DNA from 3 places in the Mesorhizobium sp. M0715 genome. Region 2 is predicted to be linked to each of the others. Evidence: riboswitches for the same ligand, from Rfam matches in the RefSeq annotation. Region 2 holds a riboswitch; each other region holds the start of a gene.

Region 1 (9,720 bases), on a different contig from region 2:
AATAGCGGATAGTTGCCGAAGGCTGGCGGAACACCTCGCCGTCCTGCGGCTCGATCAGGCCAGCGGCGATCTTCAGCAGGGTCGACTTGCCCGACCCGTTGCGGCCGACCAGTGCAATCTTGTCGCCGGCCGAAGCCGTCAAGGCGGCGCCGTCGAGCAGCGGCGTGCCGCCGAAGGTCAGTTTTATCCCGTCGAGGTTGAGAAGAGGCGGGGCCATGTCAGCTTTCAGGTAAGGGATAGGGATGAGCGAGCAGCATCGCGCGGCCATGGTCCAGTGCGATTTCGAGGCGGCCCTTGACCTCGTTGGAGATGGTCAGCGACGAACCGAACGCCACCTTGACGTGGTTCAGCGGCCATTTGGCGCCGGTGACGGTCAGGCCGGCGAGCTCGGAAAAGCCGAGCACCGAAAACAGCGTGCCATCGGCATAGTCGAAGCCGGCCGTTCCGCGCAGCAGGGGAATGCCCTCCTGGGCGCCGCTGGTCAGGAGCACATCAGTCCCGGCCTCGGCCAGCCGGAGGGCAAGCGCCAGATGCAGGAAAGCGTGGTCGGCGCGCTTGCCGCCGAAAGCACCGGCGAGCACCAGGCGGGTCGCGCCGCGCTCGAGTGCGGCGGCAATGGCCAGTTCGCCATCGGTCTGGTCCTTTTCCGCCGGGAAGGTCCGGCGCGGCACGGAAGCGAGATCGTCAGGCAGCTTGGCTGGCACGGAATCGAAATCGCCCACCCACAGTTCGGGCACGAGACCCAGCAGCCGCGCATGCCCGATGCCGGCGTCGGCGGCGATGACGCGGGAGCCTTCGGCCTGGCGGTCGAGCCGTGGCGTGCGGATGAGATCGCCGCCAAGCAGGATGGTGAATGTGCTCATATCGTGTGGCCCTTACCAGCCCGGCACGGGAAACGGAAGGCGGCAAACTCCCACTTGCATGGGGGATCGGCCCGGCCTATGTGTCGAAACGCTCTAACGGGGTGCCGGACGCGATCTTCGCGGACCGGCTGAGAGGCAGTCTCGCCAACCCGCTGAACCTGATCCGGTTTGTACCGGCGGAGGGATTAGACGTTTCGGACAGTCCGACGCCTCAATTCCTTTCAATTCGAACGAAGGAGGCGCCGATGCGCACGCATTTATACGCTCTAGTCTCAGCAATGGCCGTGGTCCTGTCCGGACCGGCCTTGGCCAAGGACAAACTCACCGTCTACACCTATGAGAGCTTTACCGCCGACTGGGGTCCGGGTCCCGTGGTGAAGAAGGAGTTCGAGGCCGAATGCGGCTGCGATGTCGAGTTCGTCTCGGTCGCCGACGGCGTCGCGCTGCTCAACCGCGTCAGATTGGAAGGCGCGTCGACCAAGGCCGATATCGTGCTTGGCCTCGACACCAATCTCACCGCCGATGCCAAGGCGTCAGGCTTGTTCGCGCCGCATGGCGGCGTAACTGATGTCAACGTGCCGGGTGGCTGGAGCGACGATACTTTTGTCCCCTTTGACTACGGATATTTCGCCGTCGTCTACGACTCCGAGAAGCTGAAGAACCCGCCGAAAAGCCTGAAAGAACTGGTCGAGGGCAGTGCCGATGACAAGATCGTCATCCAGGATCCGCGCACCTCCACGCCGGGCCTCGGCCTGCTTCTGTGGGTCAAGTCGGTCTATGGCGACAAGGCGCCCGAGGCCTGGGCCAAGCTCAAGGCGAAAGTGCTGACCGTGACGCCGGGCTGGAGCGAGGCCTATGGGCTGTTCACCAAGGGCGAGGCGCCGATGGTGCTGTCCTACACGACGTCGCCGGCCTACCACATGGTCGCCGAGAAGACAGAGCGCTATCAGGCAGCGTCGTTCGAGGAGGGCGAGTATTTGCAGATAGAAGTCGCGGGTATCACCACGGCGGGGGCCAAGAACCCGCTGGCGGCCAAGTTCATCGCCTTCATGACCGGGCCGAAATTCCAGGATGCCATCCCCGAGACCAACTGGATGTTCCCGGCCGGCAAGACCGACAAGCCGCTCAATCCGGCCTTCGACAAATTGGTCAAGCCGACCAAGACCTTGCTGTTCAGCCCCGACGAGGTCGCCGCCAACCGCAAGGCCTGGGTCGATGAGTGGCTGGCGGTGATGAGCAAGTAGGCTTGCGAGTTCTTTTGATGTTCGCGCCACTCCACCCCCCTCTGGCCTGCCGGCCATCTCCCCCTCAAGGGGGGAGATTGGCAGCGTCGTTGCTGGTTATAGTCCGGCAACGTTGGAGACTAGCGGAAGCATGGGTGGCGGCCGATCTCCCCCCTGGAGGGGGAGATGTCCGGCAGGACAGAGGGGGGCGCCAAGGAACGCAATCCTTTGTAATTGCCGCGATGGAAAGAATGGTGGTCCAGCGTGCAACGCGCGTCTGACCCCCGCATCACTGCTGGCACCCTCGCGCTCGCCGCAATCGCGCTGCTGATCGGCGGCGCGTTTGCTGGCCTGCTTTTCGAGGGCGCCCATGATTTCTCGGGCGCCTGGGCAGCCTTCGATCCCTATCTGCTTCGCGTCATTCGCTTCACGCTCTGGCAAGCGGCTCTCTCGACGCTGCTTTCGGTCATCCCGGCGCTGTTCGTGGCGCGCGCTCTGTCGCGACATCCACGTTTCTTCGGTCGCGCCTTCATCCTGCAGATATTCGCCGTGCCGTTGGCGCTGCCGGCTATTGTCGCAGCGCTCGGCATTCTGGCGCTTTATGGCCGTGCCGGCTATTTCGCCGTCGTGTTTGCTGTGATGGGCGGGGGAAGCTGGCCGGGCATCTATGGCCTGTCCGGCATCCTCGTCGCCCATGTCTTCTTCAACCTGCCGCTGGCGACGCGGCTGTTCCTCGAGGCGCTGCAGACCATACCGGCCGACCAATGGCGGTTGGGGAGCCAGCTCGGCATGGCGGCGCGGCCGGCGTTCCGGCTGATCGAATGGCCAACGCTGCGCGCCGCACTGCCCGGCGTCGCCGGGCTGGTGTTCATGCTCTGCATCACATCCTTCACCATCGTGCTGACGCTCGGCGGCGGGCCGGCCGCGACGACGCTTGAGGTCGGCATCTACCAGGCGCTGCGCTTCGATTTCGATCCCGCGCGGGCCGTTACACTGACGCTGTTGCAGATCGCCTTGACCTTTATCGTTGTGCTGGCCCTGACGCGCCTGGGCGCCAATGTGGTCGGCGACACCAATTTGCCGGTCGCGCAACGCCGCTATCTCTCGGTCAATCGGAGCGAGACCTGGTTGAACGCGCTAGTCATCATCCTGGCGCTGCTGTTCGTCGTTGGGCCGATGGCGGCAACCGTGGTGGCCGGGTTGGGTGCGGACCTCGGCCGTTTGGCCAGCGAGGCCACTGTCCGGCAGGCAACGCTGACCAGCGCGGCGCTCGCCTTCCTGTCGGCGCTGCTTTCGGTGATGCTGTCGCTGGCGCTGACCATGGCGCGGCGGGCACTGGCGCTGAACCGCCGTGCCGGCGCAAAGACACTGCTCGAACGCGCCACCGATACAGGCGCCGGTTTTGTCCTTGTCGTGCCGCCGACCGTCGTCGGCGCCGGCTGGTTCCTGTTGCTGCGCCATGCCGGCGATGTCTTTGCCATCGCCCCGGTCATGGTCGTCACCGTCAATGCGGTGATGGCGATGCCGTTCGCCCTGCGCGCCGTGCGTCCCGCCTATGATGCGGCGAGCGAGCGTCACGAACGGCTCTGCGCACTGCTCGGCATTGCGGGCTGGAACCGGCTGATGCTGGTCGACTGGCCGTCGCTGCGGCGACCGCTCGCCACGGCCTTCGCTTTCGCCATGGCGCTGTCGCTCGGCGATCTCGGTGTCATTGCCCTGTTCGGCAGTGATTCCGTGCAGACATTGCCCTACCTTCTTCTGGCACGGATGGGCAGCTACCGCACCGAGGATGCCGCCGGCCTGGCACTGCTGCTCGGCTTCGTCTGTCTCGCGTTGATCGTGGCGGCGCACTGGCTGGGAAGGGAGAAGGTCCGCGATGCGTGAGAGGGCGGCCAACAGGCTCGAAAAGGGCGCGCCGGTGCGGCTAGACAATGTGTCGTTCAGTTATGGCAGCTATGGCGATGCGCCACTTGTCTTCGACGTCGAGTTCGCCACGGCGAAGATCACCGCCATCATGGGTCCGAGCGGTTCGGGCAAGTCGACACTGCTCAATCTGGTCGCCGGCTTCGAGACCCCACAATCGGGCCGCGTGCTGATCGGCGGGGCCGATGTCAGCACCGAGCCGGCCTCGGCGCGGCCGGTGTCGATGGTGTTCCAGGAGAACAATCTCTTCGCGCATCTTTCCGTCGAGCAGAATGTCGGGCTCGGCCGCTCGCCCTCCCTGGGACTGACCGAGGCGGACCGCGCCGCGGTCGCCGAGGCGCTTGCGCGCACCGGTCTCGCGGGCAAGGAGAAACGCCTACCGCGCGAGCTCTCCGGGGGCGAACGCCAGCGCGTCGCACTGGCCCGCGTGCTGGTGCGCGACCGACCGGTGTTGCTGCTCGACGAGCCCTTTGCTTCGCTCGGACCCGCTTTGCGCGACGAGATGCTGGATCTGGTTGCTGCCGTTCATGCCGAACGCGCCATGACGGTGCTATTTGTCACCCACCAGCCCGAGGATGCACGCCGCATCGGCGAGCACATGGTGTTTGTCGACAATGGGTTGGTGGCCGCAACCGGCAAGGCTGATGATTTCTTTACCGGGGCTGGTCCGGAGGCGTTCCGGCGCTATATCGGCGCGGGTACTGGATATTCCACATCACGCGATGTTGCCCGGAAGCGGACATAATTTACGGTCAAACCGGCTCCAGGCGATGTGGCGTTTGCTTGCCATGACCGGGGGAGTGTGGCTAGGTCCGCCCTACCGGTCCGGCACAGGCCGTGATTTGCCTGCAGTATCCGCCGCCGCCCTAAGGGACGGGCACGGATGCTGCAGCAGTTTGAGATAGCGCATGACACGTTCCGAAGATCGCCCCCGATTTTCGTGGTCATGCGCCGGGACCCGAAAGGAAGCCGTTCTGGCGATCGGCGCTAACACATTGGGAATGAAACCGCTGGCGCGTTTTCTCGCGCTGGCCGGTTTTGCCGTGGCGTTGGCAAGCTGCCAGATGTTCACGCCGCCGGAAGTTCAGGAATCCGGCTTCCAGCCTTCCGACAAGCCGATCACGGTGGACAATGTCGGCGCCAACAACAAGCTCGCCGAATTGGCCAAGGCGCAGCACCCGCGCATCCTGGCGACTTATGGCGGTGAATATTCCGACCCCAAGCTCGAACGCATGGTCGCCAAGGTGGTCGGTAGTTTGACGGTGGTGTCCGCCAACCCGACACAGACCTATCGCATCACCATTTTAAATTCGCCCAACGTCAACGCATTCGCGCTGCCGGGCGGCTATCTCTACATCACCCGCGGCCTCCTGGCGCTGGCCAATGATTCGGCCGAGCTTGCCGCCGTCATCGCGCATGAGATGGGCCACGTCACCGCCAATCACGGCCTGCAGCGCCAGCAACTGGAGGCCGAGGAAGGCCTGGCCACCAAGGTGGTTTCGGACGTGCTCGGCGACAGCCCAACCGCCAAGGCGGCGTTGATCCGCGGCAAGCTGAGGCTGGCGCAATTTTCGCGCAACCAGGAGCTGGAAGCCGACGCCATCGGCATCAAATCGATCGGCGAGGCCGGCTACGATCCTTTCGCCGCAGGCCGCTTCCTTCAATCGATGTCGGCCTATACCGATTTCCGCTCGATCAGTGGCGCCACCGACGCCAGCCTGGACTTCCTGGCCACGCACCCAAACACGCCGCAGCGCATCGATCTGGCGCAGCGCCATGCCCGCCAGTTCGGCGCGCCGGGCGTCGGCACGCGCGACCGCGATTCCTTCCTCGCCGGCATAGACGGCCTGCTCTATGGCGACACACCCGAGGAAGGCTATGTGCGCGGCGAAACCTTCCTGCACCCGGGCCTCGGCGTGTCGTTCACGGTGCCGGACGGCTTCATCATCGACAATTCGGCGGCAGCGGTGACGGCCACCGGCCCCGGCGACATAGCGATCCGTTTCGATGGCGTTTCCATCGACAAGAACCGGGCGCTGACGGACTATATCCGCAGCGGCTGGGTGGCTGGTCTCGTCGACAGCAGCGTCAAGCAGGAAACCATCAACGGCAATGAGGCGGCGACCGCGCATGCCGGCGCCGAAGGCTGGCAGTTCGACATTGCGGTCATCCGCGCCGGCGGCCAGGTCTACCGGCTGCTGACCGCGGCCCCTTCCGCCAGCACGTCGCTGGACACGATCGCCCGCTCGGTCAGCGGCTCGTTCCGGATTTTGAGCGCTGCCGAAAAGGCGGCGCTGAAGCCGCTGCACATCCGCGTCGTCACCGTCCAGCCTGGGCAGACGATGGGTTCGCTTTCGGCGCAGATGGTCGGCGTCGACCGCAAGCTCGACCTGTTCCGCGTGCTCAATGCGCTGTCGCCGGGTGCCGCCGTTTCGGCCGGCGACAAGGTCAAGATCGTCACCGACAAGTAGGCGCCGCTGGACGCATGCCGCCGTTCCGGGGGCAGTCGCCATGAACTCCGGATTCTGCTTCACCAATGCGACCTTGAGCTTTTCCATGGCGCGGGCCTCGATCTGGCGGACGCGTTCCTTGGAGATGCCGAGCGTTTCGCCGAGCGCTTCGAGTGTGGCGCCCTCGTCGTTCAGCCGCCGTTCCTCGATGATCCTCAGTTCCCGTGCGTTGAGCGCGCGAAGCGCCTCCCTCAGCCAGAGCGAGCGGCGCGCGACATCGATCTTGTCGCCGACGATCTCGTCGGGCAGCGGATCGTCCGAAATCAGGAAATCCATGCGCTCGGTCGAACCCGCATCGTCGGCAATAGGCATGTTGAGCGAGGAGTCGGGCGCCGAGAGCCGCGAATCCATCATCGCCACATCGGCTTCGGAGACGCCAAGCGCCTCCGACACCTCGCGATAGAGCGTGGCGTTGGAGAGCGGCTCCGTGCCATTCGCCAACCGCGCGCGCAGGCGTCGCAAATTGAAGAACAGCGCCTTCTGGGCCGAACTGGTGCCACCACGCACGATAGACCAGTTGCGCAGGATATAGTCCTGCATCGAGGCGCGAATCCACCATGTCGCATAGGTCGAGAACCGCACCTCGCGCTCCGGCTCGAAGCGGGCGGCGGCCTCGAGCAGTCCGACATGACCCTCCTGAACCAGGTCGCCGAGCGGCAGGCCGTAATGGCGGAATTTGGAGGCCATGGAAATGACCAGCCGCATATGGGCGACGGTGATGCTGTGCAGCGCGTTCTGGTCGTTGTCCTCTTTCCAGAGCAATGCAAGCCGATGCTCTTCGTCACGCTCGAGGTAGGGAGCCTTCATTGCCGCGCGGACCATGATCCGTCCTGCCGTGTCTTCCATCATGAGGCGCTCCCTGGGTGGTGCGGATGACTTTGCAAACTTGGCTGGCGCCCGGGTTGAAATGGCGGCGTCGTGCCCTACAACAGCCAGAACTGCCATGCGCGGGAAAGGTTCCGCGACCGTGGCGGCGGGATTGTGTTGCCTGAAGGATTCCCAGGACGGTTCGTGATGGCTGCGATGACGAGCAGAAAGTTCCAGTTGGAGAACTGGGTTTCATAAATCGGTTGTTTTTGAAATTCTGTTCCTTATTTTTTCGGCTTGCATCTGTCAGTTTCCAGCGCTCACAAATATGCCGGCCAGCCGGCCAAGGACGGGATCACAGAAAAATGAAATGGCTCAAGTCGCTCATTATCGCCGGAACGCTGCAGGCCCTGGCTGTCACTGCAGGCCATGCCGGCCCCAATCTCGACCAGATCAAGCACGCCGGTGTCATCAAGGTCGGCACGGAAGGCACCTATGCGCCGTTCACCTACCATGACACGTCCGGTGCACTGGTCGGCTTCGACGTCGAAATCGCCAAGGCGATCGCCGACAAGCTTGGCGTCAAGGCCGAGTTCCTCGAAGGCAAGTGGGATGGACTGATCGCCGGCCTCGACGCCAATCGCTACGATGCCGTTATCAATCAGGTCGGCATCACCGACGCCCGCAAGGCAAAGTACGACTTCTCCGATCCCTACATCGCCTCTAAGGCGGTGCTGATCGTGCGCGGCGACAACACCGACATCAAGAGCTTCGCCGATCTCAAGGGCAAGAAGTCGGCGCAGTCGCTGACCTCGAATTTCGGCAAGCTGGCCGAAACGAACGGCGCCGAACTGGTCGGCACCGATGGCTTCGACCAGTCGATCCAGCTGCTTCTGACCGGCCGCGCCGACGCCACGATCAATGACAGTCTGTCGTTCCTCGACTTCAAGAAGCACAAGCCCGACGCCAATGTGAGGATCGCCGCGCAAGAGGAAAACGCCGACTATTCCGGCGTCATCGTGCGCAAGGGCGACCCGGAGCTGGTCGCCGCGATCAACAAGGCGCTGGCCGATATCAAGGCCGACGGCACCTACAAGAAGATCTCCGACACCTATTTCGGCCAGGACGTTTCGAAGTAATCCGGGAGGCGGGCCGGTCCGCCGCCCATGAGACTATCGAGCGGCGAGCCGTCTTTGACGGCCCGCCGCTTTTGTCGTGATATGGCCGACGCATTCTTGCTTTGACCAAGCTGCTTCGACCAATCTGGAGGGTCTTACGTGCCGCACTGGCTGCAACTGATGCTGGAGTCGCTGCCTTCGCTCCTGTGGGCGGCGCTGATCTTCACCGTGCCGCTGACGCTATTGTCCTTTGCTCTCGGCTTGACGGTCGGCCTGGGTGCTGCACTCGCCCGGCTGTTCGGCCCCAAGCCGCTGGTCGCGCTGGTGCGCTTCTATGTCTGGATCTTCCGCGGTACGCCGCTCCTGGTGCAGCTGTTCCTCATCTTCTACGGCCTGCCGTCGGTCGGGATCCTGCTCGACGCCTTCACGGCGGCGCTGATCGGCTTTACCTTGAACATCGGCGCCTACACGTCGGAAATCATTCGCGCGGCAATAGGCTCGGTGCCGAAAGGCCAGTGGGAAGCCGCCTATTCGATCGGCATGACCTGGGGCCAGGCGATGCGGCGCACCATTCTGCCGCAAGCCGGCCGGGTCGCGGTGCCGCCGCTCTCCAACACCTTCATCTCGCTGGTCAAGGACACGTCGCTGGCCGCCGCCATCACCGTGCCGGAGATGTTCCAGGCGGCGCAGCGCATCGTCGCCACCACCTATGAGCCGCTGATCCTCTATGTCGAGGCGGCGATCCTTTATCTGGCGCTGAGTTCGGTGCTGTCGGCCTTGCAGACGCGGCTGGAGATCCGGCTCAACCGCTATGGCGGCTTCCTGGAGGCACGCTCATGATCGGCCTCAGCAACATCGAAAAGCGCTTCGGCGACAATCTCGTGTTGAAGGGGGTGACGGTCACCATTGCCGAAGGCAGCGTCACGGCGCTGGTCGGACCTTCGGGCGGGGGGAAGAGCACCCTGCTGCGCTGCATCAACCTCCTGGAAATCCCGACCTCGGGCACGGTGCGGATCGGCGACGAGACGCTCGAATTCCACCTCGGCGGCAGGGTTCCGGCCAGGGATATCCAGCGCCTGCGGCTGCAGACCGGCATGGTGTTCCAGAATTTTCAACTGTTTCCGCATCGCACCGCGATCGAGAATGTCATGGAAGGGCTGGTGACGGTGCTGAGATGGCCGCCTGAGAGGGCACGCGAGCGGGCGCTGGCTTTGCTGGAGAAGGTGGGGATGGCGCACAAGGCCGACGCTTGGCCAGCGACCTTGTCGGGCGGCCA
Region 2 (9,720 bases):
TGTCGATTTACGCGTTTCACTACGTTTATAAGTTATAATCGCTGCCTATATTTCGTTATGCAGCGGCAGACAAGTACGTGCACGTTAATTGTCTGCAGCAAACATGTCCGTTTTCATAATTATTTGTGAAATTTTGTTTCATATAAAAACAAGGAGACCCTTCTTTTCCGATTCTGACAATGGAATGTGACGACAGAAAAAGGCGCGATCTCATCTGCGTGGCATGAGTTGGTGTGCGAGAGATGATGACATCTGAAGGAGCCGGGAAGCTTACATGTCAATTTCCAGTCTGATGGGCAGAAATTTCCGATTCTGAGGCGACTCCGAACCGGCTGGACCGACGATGACGTCGGCACCGTCAAGATGATCCGGCAGGCCAGCACGTCCAAAAGCTGCGTATGGCGTTTGCAGAGCGTTTCGCCGCCGAAGGGCTTCAAGGGCTGTTGCGCGACAAGACGCGGCCCTCGCGCATTGCGGCTCTCGGGCCCGAAAGCCCGCCGAGCGCAGCTCTGACAAGGCCGCGACAGGAATCGAACGACGACTGGCCAGAATTATGAAATCGCTTGCGACACTCATGCAATTTCAGACATTTCAGTAACAAATAGATTTAACATTCTCTTCACTTGCACTTTGGGGCGCGTTACCCGAATTAGCTGGAGCGGCCGAAACCCCCGCAAGATCAAGCGCGTAGTCGAAATCCAATCTTGCTGGTGCTTGTCGAGGGATGCGACGCGATGGGCCGGCGCAGGTGCGCTGTGAAGCAGCACTGAGCGCGCCGAAAAACGGCTTCCCAACAGGAGATTGATTTGGATTATGTGCAGTATTTCGCCGGAAGAATCGAGCAACTCAAAGGCCGTGGCGGGTATCGTGAATTTGCCGATCTGGAGCGTCAGTCTGGCAACTTCCCAAAGGCCTGGCTCAATAGGCCCGACGGCCGAAAAGAGATAACCATTTGGTGCACTAATGATTATCTCGGTATGGGGCAGCACCCCAAAGTGCTATCGGCAATGAAGCGCGCCATCGATGCCAACGGCGCAGGATCGGGAGGATCCCGCAACATTGGTGGCACCAACCATTATCACGTGTTGCTCGAGCGGGAGCTTGCAGCTTTCCACAACAAGGAAGCAGGATTGATTTTTGTTTCCGGCTTCAGCTCAAACGATTCATCATTGAGTACATTGGCATCTTTGATGCCGGACACAATTATATTTTCTGACGCGCACAACCACGCTTCAATTATTAGTGGATGCCGCAACAGCCGGGCCGAAAAGCGCGTCTTCCAGCATAACGACGTTGCGCATTTGCGGGAGCTTCTGCGCAGCGTAAATCCTGCAAGACCCAAGATCATTGTTTTTGAATCGGTATATTCAATGGACGGTGACATTTCACCGATCAAAGATATCTGTGACATGGCGGACGAATTTGGCGCAATGACGTTTCTGGATGAAGTTCATGCATCGGGAATGTACGGTCCGAAAGGCGCCGGCATTGCCGCGGAACTTGGCATCATGGATCGTCCAACCATCATCGAAGGGACGCTAGGTAAGGCGTTCGGCTCGATGGGGGGTTATGTGACCGGACGTGCCTCCATTGTTGACAGCATACGAAGCTTCTCGATCGGTTTCATTTTCACCACGGCGCTTGCGCCAGCGCTAGCGGCTGGTGCGCTGGCAGCGCTGCGCCATCTTCGCGATTCAGATTCAGAACGAATTGATCTGCACCGGAAAACGAAACTTTTAATCGGATTGCTGAAAGAGGCGGGCATCCCCGTCATGCCGACCCGAAGCCACATCATTCCTGTGCCTATTGGTGATCCATTCCGTTGCAAGGAAGCGTCCCGCCAGCTTCTGGATCAGCATGGAATATACGTTCAGCCAATTCTGGCGCCGAGTGTTCCGGTGGGAACCGAGCGGTTCAGGGTGACGGTTACGCCTGCCCATAGTACGACAGATATTCGGACGTTCGTCGATGCGCTCAGGCAGGTTCTGCTGCGGGACAATCTTGGCAAGGCTGCCTAATGTAAATGCTGGGAACGACAGGGCGCGCAGCCTCAGACCTGATTATATCAGCCGGGCTCGCCGAGGTGGAAGCGGCGGTCAGCGATCCGGTTCTGACGCCCGATCGCATCTTCGAATGTCATCGGAAAGCAGTTCCGTAACCCGCAATGACAGCTTTCGCGATCTTAAATGATGTGACTCCATGATTGAATGGGGCCGTTTGACGACTCGCTGCTTACACATCGGGCCGGTTCCAGATTCAGGGCTCACCATGAGCCGGTATGACCAGAGCGCATGTTCTTGTGCTGCGAGTTTGATGTGGCTTGGCGTGCCCTACCCGAGGGGTAGGTCACGCCCAGGCCCACGGGATCACACACCAACCCCAGCTAACCTGGTTTGAACGGAGCAAGCCTCCGACGCCGCCCTAATCAAAAACGCTGCAACAGATCCTTCAAATCAATTTACAAGATTTTTACAACCGTCAGTCGTTGACAATGGTACGGCACCCCGAGTCTGAGGTCCGGCACGGCCACAAAAGTGACACCGGTACCCTCGGACCGCCGCCAGCACGCAACATCGGGATTAACAGCAATGGTAAGAAGAAGAGCGCTCATATTGGTCGAAGGCCATAGGGGTACTGGTCAGCTATACGTCCAAGCGGCTCAGTGTCTTGGTCTTCATCCAATTACTCTGACGGCTGATCCACCTCGGTACGACTATCTTTCGGCGGAAAACGTTGAGGCAATCCGTGTCGACACTGGCAATCTCGAAGCGTTGGTCCGCGAAAGTTCGCGGCTGCGTGCTACCCACGACATTGCTGGCATTACTGGCTTTGCCGGGGACCATGAATCGATCTATGCGACAGTTGGCAAGCTTTGCCGGCATTTCGATCTACCGGGACCGAACCCTGAATCGATTGAACGAAGCTGCGACAAATTCAAGCAACGCCAACTCCTCGCGCAGGCCGGCGTTCCAATACCGGCCTATCGGTTGGCAGCGAATGCGGCGGAGGTAGAAAGCTCGGCTGCAGAGATCGGCCTGCCCGTGATTCTTAAGCCGGCAGTAGGCAGCGGCAGCATGGGTGTCCGATTGTGCCGCAGCCTCGAAGACGTAGCCGAACATACGACCCATCTATTGGGCGGAAAGCACATATGGCGGTCTACACCGAAAATACTCGTCGAAGAATTCGCACAGGGCCCGTTCTATAGCATTAATGTTATGGGGAATGAGGTCGTTGCGATTTGCGCCAATGACTTTGGTCCCCTCCCCCATTTCGTCATACGTGAGGTGACGTATCCGGCCCTGCTAACCGATCAGGAGCGTGAGCGCATCGCCGATGTTTCGCTGAGCTGTTTGCGGGCTCTCGGCCTTGGCTGGGGGCCAACTAACATTGAACTCCGGTGCACGAAACGCGGTCCAGTTGTCATTGAAGTCAATCCGCGTCTTAGTGGCGCGCCCGACCCTCAACTGGTCCAGTTAGCTTACGGTGTCGACCTCGTCACCGAGCACATCAAGCTTGTCATTGGCGAGGAATGGGATCTGCGCAAAAAGCATTCGCATACTGCGGCCGCGCGATTCCTGCTTCCTGATCAAGATGGCACCCTCGACTGGATTGGTGGCGACACTCAGGCAGCTGCTATATCAGGTGTGGCCGAGGTCAAATTGAATGTTGAACCCAAGACACCGATCGTCAGGAAGGGGGATTTCCGAGACTGGATTGGACATGTCATTGCCACTTCGCCCAGCCGTGCTGAAACCGAGGGCGCCCTTCAGCGAGCGGTCGACTTGATCGAATGGTCGATCACCCCTTTTCCGGCGACAATAAGAGGTGATCGAGAGCACGATGTTTGTGGGGCGTTCGGGCGGCCCACCAGTTCTGTTCCGATCAGGCATTGACGGCTTAAGATCCTTGAAACGCAGCAGTTCCGTCTACGTCAATGTCACATCAAGTTTGACGAGGCAAATGCAGCTTTGGCCACACCTGCCTTGTCTCCCGCGGAACTTCTCCGCGACCCATGGCGAGGCCGTCGGCCCAATTTGGGCCCAATTTGAATGCCGCCCACCGCCGCCGCAGGACGAACATGCGCTTGACAAGACAACGCCGGCCCGTTCAACTTGAGGCATTCACCAGGGGAGTCCCGGCAAGGGGCTGAGATACTGCTGGCTTTCGCGGCGCAGTGACCCGTTGAACCTGATCCAGTTCATACTGGCGTAGGGACGGTGCAAGCGCTCTGCGGGAGTTCACGCCCGAGGTCCTGTTTCGGCAGGTCGACAGAAGCGTCTTTTCATCCTTCCGGCACAGAACTGGGTCTCCAATGCATGAGCAAAGGAGCCTCAAGATGAATGCCCTCACCCCAGCCGTCTCAACGGGGCCGCTGCCTGCTTCGCGTAAGATCCACAAGCCCGGTGCCATCCACCCGCAGATCAGGGTGCCGATGCGCGAAATCTCCGTCCATCCGACAGCCGGCGAACCGCCCGTCACCGTCTACGATCCGTCGGGCCCCTATACCGATCCGGCTGTCGAAACCAGCATCGAAAAAGGCCTGGCCCGGCTTCGCCACGAATGGATCTTGGCGCGCGGCGATGTCGAGGTCTGCGACGGCCGCCATGTCCGGCCGGAGGACAACGGATTCGCGACGGGCGAACGCCTGACGCCAGAATTTCCCATCCGCCACCGACCGCTCAGGGCCAAAGCAGGCAAGGCGGTGACGCAGCTTGCCTACGCGCGCGCCGGCATCATCACACCCGAAATGGAGTTCGTCGCCATCCGCGAGAACCTTGGTCGCGAGATCCTGCGCGGCAAGCTTGAGCGCGACGGCGAGGCTTTCGGCGCGACGCTGCCCGATTTCGTCACGCCCGAATTCGTGCGTGACGAGGTGGCGCGCGGACGGGCGATCATCCCCGCCAACATCAACCATCCCGAGAGCGAGCCAATGATCATCGGCCGCAATTTCCTGGTCAAGATCAACGCCAATATCGGCAACTCCGCCGTCACATCGTCGATGGCGGAAGAGGTCGAAAAGATGGTGTGGGCGATCCGCTGGGGCGCCGATACGGTGATGGACCTGTCGACCGGCCGCAACATCCACAACATCCGCGACTGGATCGTGCGCAACGCGCCGGTGCCGATCGGCACGGTGCCGCTCTACCAGGCGCTCGAAAAGGTCGGCGGCATTGCCGAGGATCTGACCTGGGAGGTCTACCGCGACACGCTGATCGAACAGGCCGAGCAAGGCGTCGACTATTTCACCATCCACGCCGGCGTGCGGCTGCATTACATCCCGCTGACCGTCGACCGGGTGACGGGTATCGTCTCGCGCGGCGGCTCGATCATGGCCAAATGGTGCCTGCACCATCACCGGGAGAGCTTCCTCTACGAGCACTTCGCGGAGATCTGCGACATCGCCAGAGCCTACGACGTCTCCTTCTCGCTCGGCGACGGCCTTCGTCCGGGCTCGATCGCCGATGCCAACGACGCGGCGCAGTTCGCCGAGTTGGAAACGCTCGGCGAGCTGACGCAGATCGCCTGGGCGAAGGATTGCCAGGTGATGATCGAGGGGCCTGGCCACGTGCCGATGCACAAAATCAAGGCGAACATGGACAAGCAACTCGCCGTCTGCGGCGAGGCGCCGTTCTATACGCTTGGACCGCTGACGACCGACATCGCGCCGGGCTATGACCACATCACCTCAGGCATTGGCGCCGCGATGATCGGCTGGTTCGGCACCGCCATGCTCTGCTACGTCACGCCCAAGGAGCATCTCGGCCTTCCCGATCGCAACGACGTCAAGATCGGCGTGATCACCTACAAGATCGCCGCCCACGCCGCCGACCTGGCGAAGGGCCATCCGGCAGCGAAAGTCAGGGATGATGCGCTTTCCCGCGCGCGCTTCGAGTTCCGCTGGGAGGACCAGTTCAACCTGTCGCTCGATCCGGAAACGGCGCGGTCCTTCCACGACCAGACTTTGCCCAAGGAAGCGCACAAGGTGGCGCATTTCTGCTCGATGTGCGGACCGAAATTCTGCTCGATGCGTATCTCTCACGACATCCGTGCCGAGGCGCAGAAAGAGGGCATGGCGGCGATGGCGGCGAAATACCGCGAGGGCGGTGATCTCTACCTGCCGGCGGACGAGACCGGGGCACCGCTCATACCTCAGCCACGTGAGCCATCATGAAGGTCTTGGTCAAAGGAGCGGGCGTTGCTGGCCTCACCGCCGCCTTCGAGTTCGCCGCACGCGGCGCGGCGGTTACCGTTGCCGAGACAAGGCCTGCCCTTGGGGGCAATGCGTCGTGGTTCGCCGGTGGCATGTTGGCGCCGTGGTGCGAGCGTGAAAGCGCCGAGCAGCCGGTGCTGGATCTCGGAAGCGACGCCGCCGACTGGTGGGACGCCGCAACGCCAGGCTTGGTAGCACGACGGGGAACGCTGGTCTTGGCCGCGCCGCGCGATGCGGGCGAGCTCGACCGGTTCGCCAGCCGCACGACGGGCTATCGGCGCGTCGAGGAAGATGAAATTGCCTTGCTGGAGCCCGACTTAGCCGGCCGCTTCCGCCGCGGATTGCTGTTCGCCGATGAGGCTCACCTCGACCCACGCCCGGCGATGGCGGCACTTCATGACAAGCTTGCGACCATGGGTGTCAAATTCCACTTCGGCTGCGACGCCCGGCCTGTTTCGGGTTTCGCCCGTCAGATAGACTGTATGGGAATGGCAGCGGCCGATGACAGGCTGCGCGGTGTTCGCGGCGAAATGCTGATTCTTCGCACGCCTGATGTCTCGCTGTCGCGGCCGGTCCGTTTGCTTCATCCACGCTTTCCGCTTTATGCCGTGCCGCGCACCGATCACCGTTTCATGATCGGAGCGACGATGATTGAAAGCCAGAGTGCCGGACCGGTGACGGCGCGTTCCATAATGGAGCTGCTGGGTACCGCCTATGCCCTCCACCCGGCCTTTGGCGAGGCCGAGATCGTTGAAACCGGTGTCGGCGTCCGCCCAGCCTTTCCCGACAATTTGCCGCGCGTCGAAACCAAGGGTGAAATCATCGCGATCAACGGGCTCTATCGTCACGGTTTTCTCCTGGCTCCCGCCATGGCGCGCCAGGCTGCCGACCTGGTTTTCACTCAAGACAGAACCAAGGAGCTTGCTCATGAAACTGATGGTCAACGGCGAAGCGCATGAGGTTGCCGCCACCACGCTGGCCGAGCTGCTTGCCGCGCTCGACTATGAGGGCGATTGGCTCGCGACCGCCGTCAACAATGACCTCGTGCACAAAGCCAACCGGGCGGAATTCCAGTTGAACGACGGCGACCGGATTGAAATCCTCTCGCCCATGCAGGGCGGCTAGGCCATGATCGAGCTTTATGAAGCCGAGCTTCCGTCGCGCCTGCTTCTTGGCACGGCTCAATATCCTTCGCCGGCCATCCTTGCCTATGCAGTCAGGGCTTCGGGCACGGCGGTGGTGACCGTCTCGTTGCGCCGTGAAATGGCAGGCGGCAGGGCTGGCGAAGAATTCTGGTCGTTGATCCGCTCGCTTGGTGTCAGAATCCTGCCCAACACTGCTGGCTGCCACTCCGTCAAGGAAGCGGTCACGACCGCACAAATGGCGCGCGAAGTCTTCGGTACGAACTGGGTCAAGCTCGAAGTGATCGGCAACCATGACACCCTGCAGCCGGATGTTTTCGGTCTGGTCGAAGCCGCCCGCATCCTGTGCGAGGACGGTTTTGCTGTATTCCCCTATATCACCGACGACCTTATCGTTGCCGAGCGGCTGCTTGCGGCGGGCTGCAAGGTCTTGATGCCGTGGTGCGCGCCGATCGGTTCCGCTCTCGGACCGATCAACATCACGGCGCTGCGCTCGATGCGCGGACATTTCCCAGATGTTCCGCTGATCGTGGATGCGGGGCTCGGACGGCCGTCGCACGCGGCAACCGTTATGGAGCTCGGCTTTGACGCCGTACTCCTGAACACCGCGGTCGCCAAGGCGGCCGATCCGGTCGGCATGGCGCGTGCGTTCGGCAAGGCGGTCGAGGCCGGTCGTGAAGCTTTCAGCTCGGGTATGCTTGAACCGCGCGACGTCGCCGTGCCGTCGACGCCGACCATCGGCAGGGCCGTTTTTTCATGAAGCTCGATCCCTTCTACCTGATCGTCGACAGCGCTGACTGGGTCGAGCGGCTGGTCCCGCTCGGCGTCAAGCTGGTTCAGTTGCGCATCAAGGATAGGGACGAGACCACGCTGCGGTCGGAAATCCGCCGCGCGAACGGCGTCTGCGCGGTCCATGGTTGCCAACTGATCGTCAACGACTATTGGCGCACGGCAATTGAGGAAGGCTGCGACTTCGTCCATCTCGGCCAGGAGGATTTGGCTGCGGCCGACCTGCTGGCGATTAAGTACGCCGGATTGAAGCTCGGGCTTTCCACGCACGATCATCTAGAACTGGAAACGGCCATCGCTGCCGAGCCCGACTATATCGCGCTCGGCCCCATCTATCCCACCGTCCTGAAGCAGATGAAATGGGCGCCGCAAGGGCTCGAGCGGATCAGCGAGTGGAAGCATCGGGTGGCGCCGATCCCATTGGTCGCCATTGGCGGCCTCAACCCCGATCGGCTCGACGGTGTTTTCGCGGCTGGTTCGGACACCGCGGCGGTGGTCACCGACATCACGTTGAATGCCAATCCCGAAGCGCGCACGCGAGAATGGATCGAAAAGACAAAGCCATGGCGCTGAGGCGAGAACCGCATGTGCTCGTGGTCGGCGGATCTGACTCCAGCGGTGGGGCTGGAATCGCACGCGATATCGAGACGATCTCTTCCATTGGCGTGCGCACCTGCCTTGCTGTCACCGCGCTGACGGTGCAGACGCACCATGCGGTCATGGAAATCCACTCTATGCAACCCGGTCTGGTGGCCGGTCAGATGCGTGCGGGGTTGCAGGCCAACAAAGTGGCGGCCATCAAGATCGGGATGCTCGCCACGGTGGAGATCGTCATTGCGGTTGCCGGAGTGCTGCGCGAAAATCCGCAGGTGCCGGCAGTGCTCGACCCGGTGCTGGCCTCGACGTCAGGCCGGGCGCTCCTGGAAGCCGGCGCCATCGCCGCCCTGAAATGCGATCTGATGCCATTTTGCCGTCTGGTCACCCCCAATCTCTTCGAGCTGGCACTCCTTGTTGGCTCGGAGCGGGCAGTGGATGAGGACGGCGTAGTGTGGCAAGGCCAAGAATTGCTGGCAGCCGGCGCGCGGGCTCTGCTGATCAAGGGCGGCCATGCATCGGGACCGCAATCAACCGATATTCTGTTGCGCCCCGATCACGAACCAGTCCGCTTTGACACGCCGCGTCTTGCCGCATCGATGCGCGGGACGGGCTGCATGCTGGCCAGCTCGATTGCGGCACATCTGGCGAAGGCGCAATCAATCGAGTACGCCGTGCGCCAGGGCAAGCTCTTTGTGTTAGAAAAGCTTCGGAAAACCCCAGCCGAATAGCCGTAGAGACGGCTCAAGCGTTCAGCGGCTGACGCTGAAATGGAAGCCGTAGCCCTCCTGCCCTTTTTTCACAGCGCGTGACGGAATGAGGCCGCTTTGCAGATCGGAATTCAGCGGCGCCGAGACAAGCTGCCCTGCCAGGCCGGGAAAGTAACGGGACTCTTCCTGCGGCGAAGCGCACTGCCAGTCAGGCATGGGGATGCACTTGTGCCTCCTGGCGAGTGTGAGGCCGCAGGAGTGAGGCATTTCAGCG
Region 3 (9,720 bases), on a different contig from region 2:
GTCGAGGATGCGCCGCCACGGCATCAGCGCGTCACGCTGCGGCATGAAGGCGAAATGCCTGCCGTGGTCGTCGAGCGGCGCGCCGTCGAACAACATCTCGCCCTCGCCATGCTCGGCGCCGGTCAGAAGCTGGAAGAGCGTCGATTTGCCGGCGCCCGAGGGTCCAAGGATCGAGACGAATTCACCAGCGCCGACGCTAAGCGAAATATCGGCCAGCACGTCGAGCCCACCGAACGCCTTGCGCACATACCGCAGTTCCAGCCGGCTCATCGCCAGGCTCCCTTCCCGGCGGTTTCCTTGCCGGCCCGCTCCCAGGGCATCGCAAGGCGCTGCAGCAGTACAGTCAACCCGAACAGGACAAGGGTCAGGGCAGCGCTCACTCCGACGGCGGCAAGAACCAGGTCAGGACGGAAATTGTTCTTGACGTTGAGCATGTAGATGCCCAGCCCCTTCGCGGCCCCCGCATATTCGGCGAAGATCGCGCCGACCACGGCGTAGGTGATGGAGATCCTCAAGCCAGCGAAGAAATAGGGCAGCGCCGAAGGCAGCCGTGCCAGCACGAAGATGCGCCAGCGCCCTGCCCCCATGGCGCGCAGCATTTGCCCGATCTCGGCCTCGGTCGACTCATAACCCTCGACCAATGCAACCAGCATCGGAAAGAAGGTAACCAGCGCCACCAGCATGATCTTGGGCGCCAGCCCGAAGCCGAACCACAGCACCACCAGCGGCGCGATGGCCACCAGCGGCAAGGTCTGGCTGACGATTAAGACGGGAAACAGCGCACGCCGCAGCGGCTGGAAGAAGTCGACCAGCATCGACAGCACGAAGGCGGCGCTGAGCGAACAGGCAAAGCCGAGCAGCGTGGCGCCGATGGTCGGAATGGCGTTGTCGGCCAGCGCCTGGCGATTGAGCAGCGCTTGCTCGAAAACGCGCGACGGCGCCGGCAGTATCGTCGGCCTGATGCCGGAATAGGTGGCATAAAGCTCCCACGCCACTAGGAGCAAACCGACCGAGATCATGGCCGGCATTGCCTTGACAAGAAGGCCCGCGATCGGGCGCGAAGCGAATGATGATGAGACCACGGGAGATAACCTTTGACGGCCGCGCGGAGGCGGCGGCAGCTTCAGACAGCCGACGGGCTGTTGGCCGAGACCGTGACGTCGAGGGTTACGTGGCCGGCGCCTGGTCCGAAGCGGCAGAAGGCCTCGTCCAGCGCCGAAAAGATCGCACCGGCATCACCGCGCAGTTTCGTGCAGAAATGCTTGGAACGCTCATAGACGCCGGACTGCTTGAGAAAATCGATGCAGCCGTAGATCTCGTCCATGTGGTCGTCGGTGCCCATCACATAGAGCGAGAACTGCGCCGCCGCCGGCTGGCCGGTGGCAGCAGCATTGCGCACCGCCGCGATGGCCGCATCCTTGCGCGGGCCGAGTGGCCCGACAGGCCCGCCAAGTGCATCGGAGCGGCAGATCGGATCATCCGGCTCGCCAGGGCACCCGCGCGAGATGGTGGCCGACAACACGCAATGTTTGCCGCTACGTGCCGCCGCCACGAAGAGGTCGCGCATGGCGGGAAACAGCACTTCGGGCGACCCGACCAGCAAGGTCGAGATGTCGTCGGTCTCGATCCTGAGCTTGTCGCGCCAGGGATCGAGCGCACCGAGCGCGCCAAGAATGACACCGACGAAATCGTCGGTCATGGGGTATAGGGAAATCTGTGCGCCTGAAAACATCGCCCGCCTCGCTCCGCTGGTATTACCCAGATCAGCTTCTAGGGTCTGTGGGCTTGCCGCCCCCGTCTCAGCCCCGACCGTACGGAGCACCCCTGTGGATGTGCGCCTTAAAGCATCATTCGAGTTCAAGGGAAAGCCGTTTTTTCAGAGCACTGCGCCAAAAGCATTGCGCCAGTCACGGTGCGCCTGAGCGGAATTTTGTCGGGAACCTTCGCCGCCGCGACCGGTTGTCCCCACAGTCGCAACGCGATCACTTTCGTAGAAAATAAGCGACGACTTCACAGAAATGGAGACAAACCATGTTCATGAAAATCCTCGCAGCTTCGGTTCTCACCATTGGTCTGGCCACGTCAGCCATGGCGCAAAGCGCCGGCAGCAACAACGCAAATGGAAGCGGCAGCGGCAAGTCGGTGACGGTTGAGCCGAACACGCCGGCTTCCCCGAATACGATCGAGCCGGACACTGTCGACCCGGGCACGACCAACAGCACGACTGGCACGGTAGGGGACATGAATTCGAACGCGGATCAGAATTGCCCGACCAACCCGCAAGGCGCGCAGCCGGACGCCGATGGTAACGCGACGGCGCCAACGGTAAACGATAATCATTGTGGCAAGTAACCACGTCGCAAACGGATGAAGCCGCTGGGCATCGCCCAGCGACTTCATCCGTTTTTCTGGTCCGCAGCACGCGCTTTGCCGAACAGCCGGATTTCTGGAGCGGGTCTCCCGGCGGGCGGGCGCGAAAATAGGTGTTTCGAATTGAGCAGCCGTTTGAGCACTCTACCGTAGGTAAAATACAGGACCCGACCGTTGGCGAGATCAAATTCCACTGTTCCCCACCGCCTGACCGGGGCCTTTCCTGTGCAGGGCCCCAGCCTTCTGATCTGGAATCCCAGCCTGACTTTGCGCGTTCCGATTTCAAGATAGATGCCTGGCAGAAGGCCAAGCACATGCCATAGCCGTACAACATGCTCGACCGACATGGCCGGCGAGATTATCAGGTGGCTGGGCTGAAGCCGCGCCCAGACGAAATCGCCTTTCGGTTGCGGCATTCCTGACAACAGCCCCCGGCAGTAGGTCGGCACCGCCTCGCTCACCAGAATCCGCATAGCGGTTGCCGTGCTGTCGACCAGGGCTTCTCTCGATGTCCAGTCAGCTTCGGAAAACGGCACCTGCCCGAGAATGTCACCCTCGTCAAAACCGGCGGACATCTTGTGGAGCGTGACGCCGCCATGAGCCGCATGCCGGCCGTCCACGGCCAAGCGCTGGATCGGGTGGGGCCCTCGATAGTCGGGGAGCAGCGCCGGGTGGAGGTTGACCCCGCCTTTGGAAAAATGGCCAAGAACCTCTTGAGGGATCAAGACAGGCAAAGTGTAGCAGACCAGCACATCGGCGCGGACGTCAGACAATTGCCGACCAAGCGCATTCCAATCGTAAGGGCGGCCAAATTCGATCAACTTGACAGGCGTGTTACCGATAAACCGCCTGAGCAGCAGCTTGCGTTGAAGCCTTCGCCGGAAATTGCCAATGCTGAAACCGGTGGGACGACGCCGGAACCCGGGCACGATGATCGCGCCAATTGCATTTCCAGCCTCTAGCCAGCCGGCGAGCAGAGGCCCCGTATAGTTAGAGATATCGAGGACAAAAACGGCTGTGATCGGCTCCGAGTGATCGGTCGATTCGATCGGCCTCATCTTCGGCGGCTCAAACGGGCCGACAGGTCAGGGCGAGCTTGTCAGGTCGGCTGAGTGGAAGGCGATGCCAAGGCAGTGACAACCGAAAGACGCTCGCGTTTTACAAACACTGGCTTTTCGTAAACTTTTTTCACGGCCCGTCTCCCGAAATCAACTCTTCCTGCGCAGTTGGACCGCGATACGGCAGGCTGTCAACCGCCTGACCGTGTTTGCCTACCGCATCCGCATTCGCCGTTGACGAAGGTGTTCGAAGGGCGCTTTCGCACATTGGTGAAAGCTCGATGGCTTCACCGACGCGACAAGCCGCGCTGACCGAAAGGGGTTTGGATGCGATGATCTGCTCGACGACACCGTCGAGCAGCAATGCAGGGCAAATCGCAGTTGCAAATCTACGAAACCGCCGTCTCGCGAACCGGCAGCTTCCAGCCTGGCCTGACGAAGTGGCAGGTGTATCCGTCGGGATATTTCTCCAGATAGTCCTGATGCTCGGGCTCGGCTTCCCAGAATGGACCAACGGGTGCGACTTCGGTGACGACCTTGCCCGGCCACAGGCCCGAGGCATCGACATCGGCGATGGTGTCCTCGGCGACGCGCTTCTGTTCGTCGCTGGTGTAATAGATCGCCGAGCGATAACTCGTCCCGACATCGTTGCCCTGGCGGTTGCGGGTCGTCGGATCGTGGATCTGGAAAAAGCGTTCCAGCAGCGTGCGAAAGCTTATGATGGCCGGATCGAAATTGATCTCGATGGCTTCTGCGTGGGTGCCGTGGTTGCGGTAGGTGGCGTTGAGCACGTCGCCGCCGCTGTAGCCGACACGGGTGGAGATGACGCCGGGATAGCGCCGTATCAAATCCTGCATGCCCCAGAAACAGCCGCCGGCAAGGACTGCACGTTCGGTCGAAGTCGCCATGTCACGTCTCCTCAAAAGCAATTCCAGGAAAAGTGTGTAGCGGTTTTCCGTCTGGAATTGCGTAAAAGCAAGTGGTCTCGCCATAAATGGGCATTGTCACCTGCTTCGTCCAGCGGACGCGGTGGATCTACTTCAGTTGCTCGTTTGGGCGAGCCTGTCGATCAAACCCGGTAGCTTCATGCCAGGCGGAATGGCGGCAAAGCTGATCGCCACCGGTGGTGCCCTGAGCGACCAGTCGAAAAGAACGGTCTTGACGGGGATGTTGCCCAGCCACGCCAGCAGCCGAGGTGGCACGCCGCTCCCGGGCCAGACCAGGAGCATGCCGTGATCGCGCAGCCGCTGGCTGGTGATCCAGGGGGCGAGCCGCATGTCGAGGTCGGTGAAGATCGACGGCTTGTCATAGGCGTTGAGGCCCGCCAGCAACGCGATGCGGGTATCGCCGCCGACGATGTCGAGCCGACCGGGCACCGCCGCGTGCCAGACCGCCTCGGCTTCGTCCGAAATCTGCCGCGCTGGCCAGCAGACGGCATCCATGCGCCCGCGCAAATTGCAACTCGTCCAGCGGATGCCCGCATAGGCACCGGACATGCCGAGGATGCAGGCGAACGCGCAGATCGCCAGCCGTCGCAGTTCGACGGCGCCGAGCCGATGACCCAGCAAGGCGAGCGCCACAACGCCGACCAGATTGTACATCGGCGCGCCCCACGCCTCGCCGGCGCCGGTGAACAGCGAAGCCACCATGACAAGCACCGCCGGACCAAGCCCCATCCACACGAGATAGGCCAGCGCGCCGCTCTCGATGGGCTGTTCCGGCGCGGGCGAACGCCGCAACAGCCCCGATATCGACAGCACCAGCAATAAGCCGCAGAGCCCCGCCATTTGGACACCGATATAGTAAAGGCGGGCGCGGTGGACCAACACCCATTCATCGCGGCCGGCGACATAGGTCAGCGGCAGGAAATCGATGCGGTAGAGCTGGACGGCCAGCGGCGCGGCGACGGCGAGGAAAACCGCGAGCCCAAGCCAGGGCCAGGGCGTGGCGAGCCGGTTGCGTGCCCGTGTGTCCGACAACAGCCAGATCGCCCCGAAGAGCAACAGCAACCCGGTGGAAAACTTGGCATAGAGCCCGACGCCCGACACCAGTCCGAGCGGCAGCCACCAGCCCGGCCCACCGCCACGGCCCGCACGCCACAGCAGCCAGCAGATTGCGGCCCAGAAGGGCATCTGCGCGTAATCATGATTGAACTGCGGTGTCGGCCAGCCGAAGAAATACAATGACGGCATCAAAAGCACGGCGGCCAGCGCGCGGGTTCTCCCGAGCATGTCGCGGGCCAGCAGGTAGACGAAGACGAAGGTCGCCGAGACGACAAGCTGGGCGAGCAGATATTGCGGCCAGCGGAACGATCCGGTCAGAAGATGGCTGATCTCGAGCAGCCAGCCGGGGAGCTGCGGATGCTTGTAGGTCAAAAGCACCCATTCGCGGCCCCACATGAAGCTCTCGACGACATCGCCGGGCGGGGCGGCATCGACAAGCGCCGGAACCACGGTCCAGCACAGGATCTGCGTCAGGCATAAAAGCGCCAGGCCGGCTTCTGGATAGCGCATCAGACCCGGCCAGATCGACGACTGCCGCCAGTCGCCTGGAACAGAACTGCCGACCGGCAGCCAACCGTTCATGGGTTCGTCGATTCGCGTCATGCGGTGGATAAATCACACCGGACGGTTTTACGAACAGCCCAGAACTTGAAGCTTACGAAAATGTATACTTGGCCGACCATGGCAAAACCAAGATTGAGGCAGAGTTTCGCGCCACCATGCCGCCTCTCCCGTCATCACATGCCAGCAAGACAACAATGGAACACGCCATCCCGCAGCACCCTGAACATGCCGGGCATGGCGCCTTGGGCGTGATCGCGGCAGGTGTCGCCTACGCCTGACCGGCTCCCGTCCCCAAAAAAGCATCCAGGATTTGAAAAATGCGCCACCACCATGCCGTCATTCATTACCGTGCGCTCGATTTCTGGATGGCCCGTGCGGCCGTTCTCGTCATCATCTGCCTGCAGCTTCTGGTCATCAACAATCTCTCATTCGGGCCGCGCTGGGTGGCGCCCGCGCTGGAGGCGGCCCTGCTGCTGCCCTTGTCGGTGGCCACCGCCTGGACACAGGCCGCTACCCGAAAGGCGGTCGAGGACCACGAGTGGCATGCGATCGGCCAGTTTCGGGTCATGATCCGCAGAACAGCCCTGACCATGACCGCCATCATCAGCATCATGAATTGCGGTTCGCTGGTCCTGCTGGTGCGTGCCTTGCTGGAGGGCCATGCCGGCAACAGCGGTACGACGCTGCTGATCGACGCACTCAACATCTGGGTTACCAACGTCATCGTGTTTGCCTTGTGGTTCTGGAGCACCGACCGCGGCGGTCCGCCGACCTGCGGCCTCGTCAAGCTCGCACAGGCCGATTTCCTGTTCGCGCAGATGACGTTGAACGACCGTGAGCTTCGAGACTGGCTGCCCGGCTTCGTCGATTATTTCTTCCTCGCCTTCACCAATGCGACCGCATTTTCGCCCACCGATACCTTGCCACTCTCCCAGCGCGCCAAGCTGCTGATGATGGCCGAGGCCATGATCTCGCTGCTGACCATCGCGCTGGTCGCGGCACGCGCGGTCAACATCCTCGCTTGATCGGCCCGACACGCGAAAATAGCCCGCCCGGCGAACCGGAACGGGCTATTTTGGGTTGTCTTCGATGATTGGAATGCAGCGCCGAACTAGTGGCGCTTGCCCAGCCTGTAGCTGTTGCCGCCCAGCAGGTTGACGCCGAGCCCGCTCAGAACGCCACCGACGATGTTGGTCTTGTTGCCGTTCAGAATGCCTGAGACGACATTGCCGCTCAGGATGTTGTTGCCGCTGAGCACGTCGTTCAGCGCGGTGATCTTGCCAAGGTCGATGGATGGCGAAACATTGATCAGGCTGCCCGAATTGCCTCCCCAGCCGCCCGAACCTCCGCACCCACAACCTGCCTCGGCGGCTCCAACGGACGATGCAACTGCAACAGCGGCTAAAATAACAGTGAACTTGTTCATGAAAGCTACTCCCGTTTGATGATGGAGATGGCTTCCGTCTTCTGTGGTCTACCTCTTGTTTAACAATATATGAACACTTCATCCGCTCAAGTCTTTATCTAGTTTCAGTGCATCAATCAAAAATTAACAATAATCATTATGCATAACCGACATGATTAACTTGCTTGTGACAACGGGCGATGACGAGACCGGTCAGATCGAATGCCGCTCAGCAATAGCCGATCGGAAATACAAAAAAGCCGCCCCGGCGTGAGCCGAAGCGGGCAGCGGTCGTTTCTGGAAATGAGAGCAGCGCCGCGCCAGGTTGCCTGCCTCGGTAATTCCGAGGCAGTAGCCAACAGACGACGCGGTGCCAATAGCTACTCCTCCACCCCCGGCTTGAATCTCCGCACCACAAACTCGAACAGCACGTCCGAAATCCACATGGCGCAGACGCCGATCAGGAAGGCAGCCGCCAGCGTGGTGGTGTCGTCGGCGGGATCGGGCATCGGCAGGCCGGCGATCCTGGCGTAGGAAACCGCCGGCAGCGTCAGGTAGGCCGCCGCAAGTGCGCCGCAGATCGGCGAGGCCACCATTTCGCGCAGCTTGTAGCGATGCCGCGACAGCGCGCGCAGAACGCCGCCGGCGAGACCCGCCGCCACGACCGGTCCCTTGATGCCGAGCAGGTCGAAAAGATCGTTCATCATGGCCTCCAGCCGCAAAGTTTCTGGCCCTTTTCGTTGTGAGCCAGGATCGCCGCCACCGACGCATCGGAAAGGGTCGCCGCCTCTGCCCTTGTCGGCCGGAGGGGATGCCCGGCCGCGCAGAACGACCCGCCTGATTTGGTGCAGCCGGCCAGCAGGAGCGAGAGCGCTATGATTTTGACCATCTGGCCAGCCTCCCCCTGTTGTCGTCCGGCGCCCGGCCGGCGACGGCATCGTCGATCTTCTGGGCTTCGGTGCGCGCCGCTGCGTCGGCGGCATCCTGCCTGGCCTTCTGGCTGGCCTTGCCCTTGGCATAGGCGGTCCAGACACCGGCAAGCGCGGCGCCCATTGCCAGAAGATACGGCCAGGCCTGGCCAAGCAGCGCGAGGGCGAGTGTTCCCATCTCATGTCTCCTTGGCCGGCGGCGCGACCATGCCGCGCGGCCCGTCACGCACCGCGTTGATGATGATCTTGGCAAGGGCAATGGCGCCGCTGATCTGAAGCGCGGTGCGGTCGCTCACCCCGAGCAGCGTCCAGTCGAAGCCGGCGAGCGCGCCGCCGCAGATGATGGCGATCAGCGTGTTGAGGAGATTGTGCAGCGCATTGGTGTTGAACCATGTCATTGAAACAGGCCCCCGAAAAAATCGGCGACCCGATGCCGGAAGGCCGCGAGCGCTCCGGCCATGAGAACGAGGATGCCGGCCGCGGCAGCCGTCTTGCCGCCGGATGCCGGCTGCACGGGCTGGGTCGCCGGCATCACATCAGCCGATGTCTCAAACCTGGGCGACGCCGGCGCGGCCACCGGTGCCGCGGGGCCCTGCGCCGACATCAGCAGGGCCTGAACCCGCACCGACCTGACACGATCGGACCAGCCGCGCCCGAATGTTGCCCATGTCGGCAACCGCTTGAGGAACGCCAGCCGCGCATCGCAAAGCGCATCGATGGTGACGCCGGCCGGCTTTGCCTCGGCCGCCGCGACGGTGACCGGTCCGATCCGCCCGTCCTGCGCAACGCCGACGGCCGCCTGCAAATATTTGGCCGCCCGGCCAGGCCCGCTGTTGACGGCGAAATCGAACACCGCATGGTCGACGCCATCGGGCAATTCGGCGCCGAGCACAGCGTCCCAGTAGAAGCGGCGATAAACGGTGGCGACCTGCGCGTCGCTGATCGCACGCAGATCCGCCTTCCTCGCGTCGGCCTTCACATAGCGGCGGAAGCTGGCAAGCGTCACGCCCTTCATGGTGGCGCCGCCGGGGTCAGCCGGATTGTCCGACCACCCGCCTTCCGATTTGAGAACAAGCGCAAGCGCCCGCGCGAAGTTGCGGTCCATGGTGGTTCCTTTCCGCCCTTCCGGGCAGTTGTTCAGTTTTTGATTTTTGGTATGTTCGCCGGGTGGAGGTTAGGTTTGGCGCGGGCGATTATGATTCTGGATATCATTCGCCAAGTTGGCAGATACAGACTTTAAAATTCTGAGTGTCGGCAAGAGACTCGTGCGCTCGGTAAGTGATTGACACCTAGGACGTATAAAAGCACATATGCCTGACATAAAACATTTAGTTTTAGGAATACTCATCGGCGCCTTTTCTATCGCGTGGGTAGTTATTGCCACGATAGGG

The links. A riboswitch is a leader RNA that binds a small molecule or an ion and turns the genes downstream of it on or off. The one in region 2 is predicted to bind thiamine pyrophosphate.
Region 1: linked by a shared signal. The riboswitch ahead of thiB (thiamine ABC transporter substrate binding subunit) and the one ahead of thiC (phosphomethylpyrimidine synthase ThiC) in region 2 are both predicted to bind thiamine pyrophosphate.
Region 3: linked by a shared signal. The riboswitch ahead of NKI21_RS15470 (YkoF family thiamine/hydroxymethylpyrimidine-binding protein) and the one ahead of thiC (phosphomethylpyrimidine synthase ThiC) in region 2 are both predicted to bind thiamine pyrophosphate.

Annotation. Positions count from the first base shown of each region.
Region 1 is NZ_JAMYPL010000003.1:369,264-378,983, forward strand. Features, by position in the region: gene NKI21_RS05735 (ABC-F family ATP-binding cassette domain-containing protein) at 1-217, opposite strand, end outside; gene NKI21_RS05740 (thiamine diphosphokinase) at 219-863, opposite strand; TPP riboswitch at 951-1,065, shown strand; gene thiB (thiamine ABC transporter substrate binding subunit) at 1,109-2,107, shown strand; gene thiP (thiamine/thiamine pyrophosphate ABC transporter permease) at 2,351-3,970, shown strand; gene thiQ (thiamine ABC transporter ATP-binding protein) at 3,963-4,754, shown strand; gene NKI21_RS05760 (M48 family metalloprotease) at 5,011-6,480, shown strand; partial or broken gene NKI21_RS05765 (RNA polymerase factor sigma-32) at 6,511-7,368, opposite strand; gene NKI21_RS05770 (amino acid ABC transporter substrate-binding protein) at 7,692-8,465, shown strand; gene NKI21_RS05775 (amino acid ABC transporter permease) at 8,604-9,284, shown strand; gene NKI21_RS05780 (amino acid ABC transporter ATP-binding protein) at 9,281-9,720, shown strand, end outside.
Region 2 is NZ_JAMYPL010000029.1:25,351-35,070, forward strand. Features, by position in the region: gene hemA (5-aminolevulinate synthase) at 807-2,018, shown strand; gene NKI21_RS27220 (ATP-grasp domain-containing protein) at 2,589-3,893, shown strand; TPP riboswitch at 4,117-4,233, shown strand; gene thiC (phosphomethylpyrimidine synthase ThiC) at 4,337-6,172, shown strand; gene thiO (glycine oxidase ThiO) at 6,169-7,170, shown strand; gene thiS (sulfur carrier protein ThiS) at 7,139-7,336, shown strand; gene NKI21_RS27240 (thiazole synthase) at 7,340-8,113, shown strand; gene NKI21_RS27245 (thiamine phosphate synthase) at 8,110-8,715, shown strand; gene NKI21_RS27250 (hydroxymethylpyrimidine/phosphomethylpyrimidine kinase) at 8,706-9,467, shown strand; gene NKI21_RS27255 (hypothetical protein) at 9,489-9,662, opposite strand.
Region 3 is NZ_JAMYPL010000011.1:29,900-39,619, reverse strand. Features, by position in the region: gene NKI21_RS15480 (ABC transporter ATP-binding protein) at 1-270, opposite strand, end outside; gene NKI21_RS15475 (ABC transporter permease) at 267-1,028, opposite strand; gene NKI21_RS15470 (YkoF family thiamine/hydroxymethylpyrimidine-binding protein) at 1,124-1,732, opposite strand; TPP riboswitch at 1,723-1,836, opposite strand; gene NKI21_RS15465 (RodZ family helix-turn-helix domain-containing protein) at 2,032-2,352, shown strand; gene NKI21_RS15460 (formyltransferase family protein) at 2,397-3,428, opposite strand; gene NKI21_RS15455 (hypothetical protein) at 3,559-3,792, opposite strand; gene msrA (peptide-methionine (S)-S-oxide reductase MsrA) at 3,818-4,336, opposite strand; gene NKI21_RS15445 (glycosyltransferase family 39 protein) at 4,469-6,013, opposite strand; gene NKI21_RS15440 (hypothetical protein) at 6,103-6,273, shown strand; gene NKI21_RS15435 (hypothetical protein) at 6,313-7,020, shown strand; gene NKI21_RS15430 (hypothetical protein) at 7,107-7,421, opposite strand; gene NKI21_RS15425 (hypothetical protein) at 7,781-8,104, opposite strand; gene NKI21_RS15420 (hypothetical protein) at 8,104-8,289, opposite strand; gene NKI21_RS15415 (hypothetical protein) at 8,274-8,507, opposite strand; gene NKI21_RS15410 (hypothetical protein) at 8,509-8,727, opposite strand; gene NKI21_RS15405 (glycoside hydrolase family 108 protein) at 8,724-9,434, opposite strand.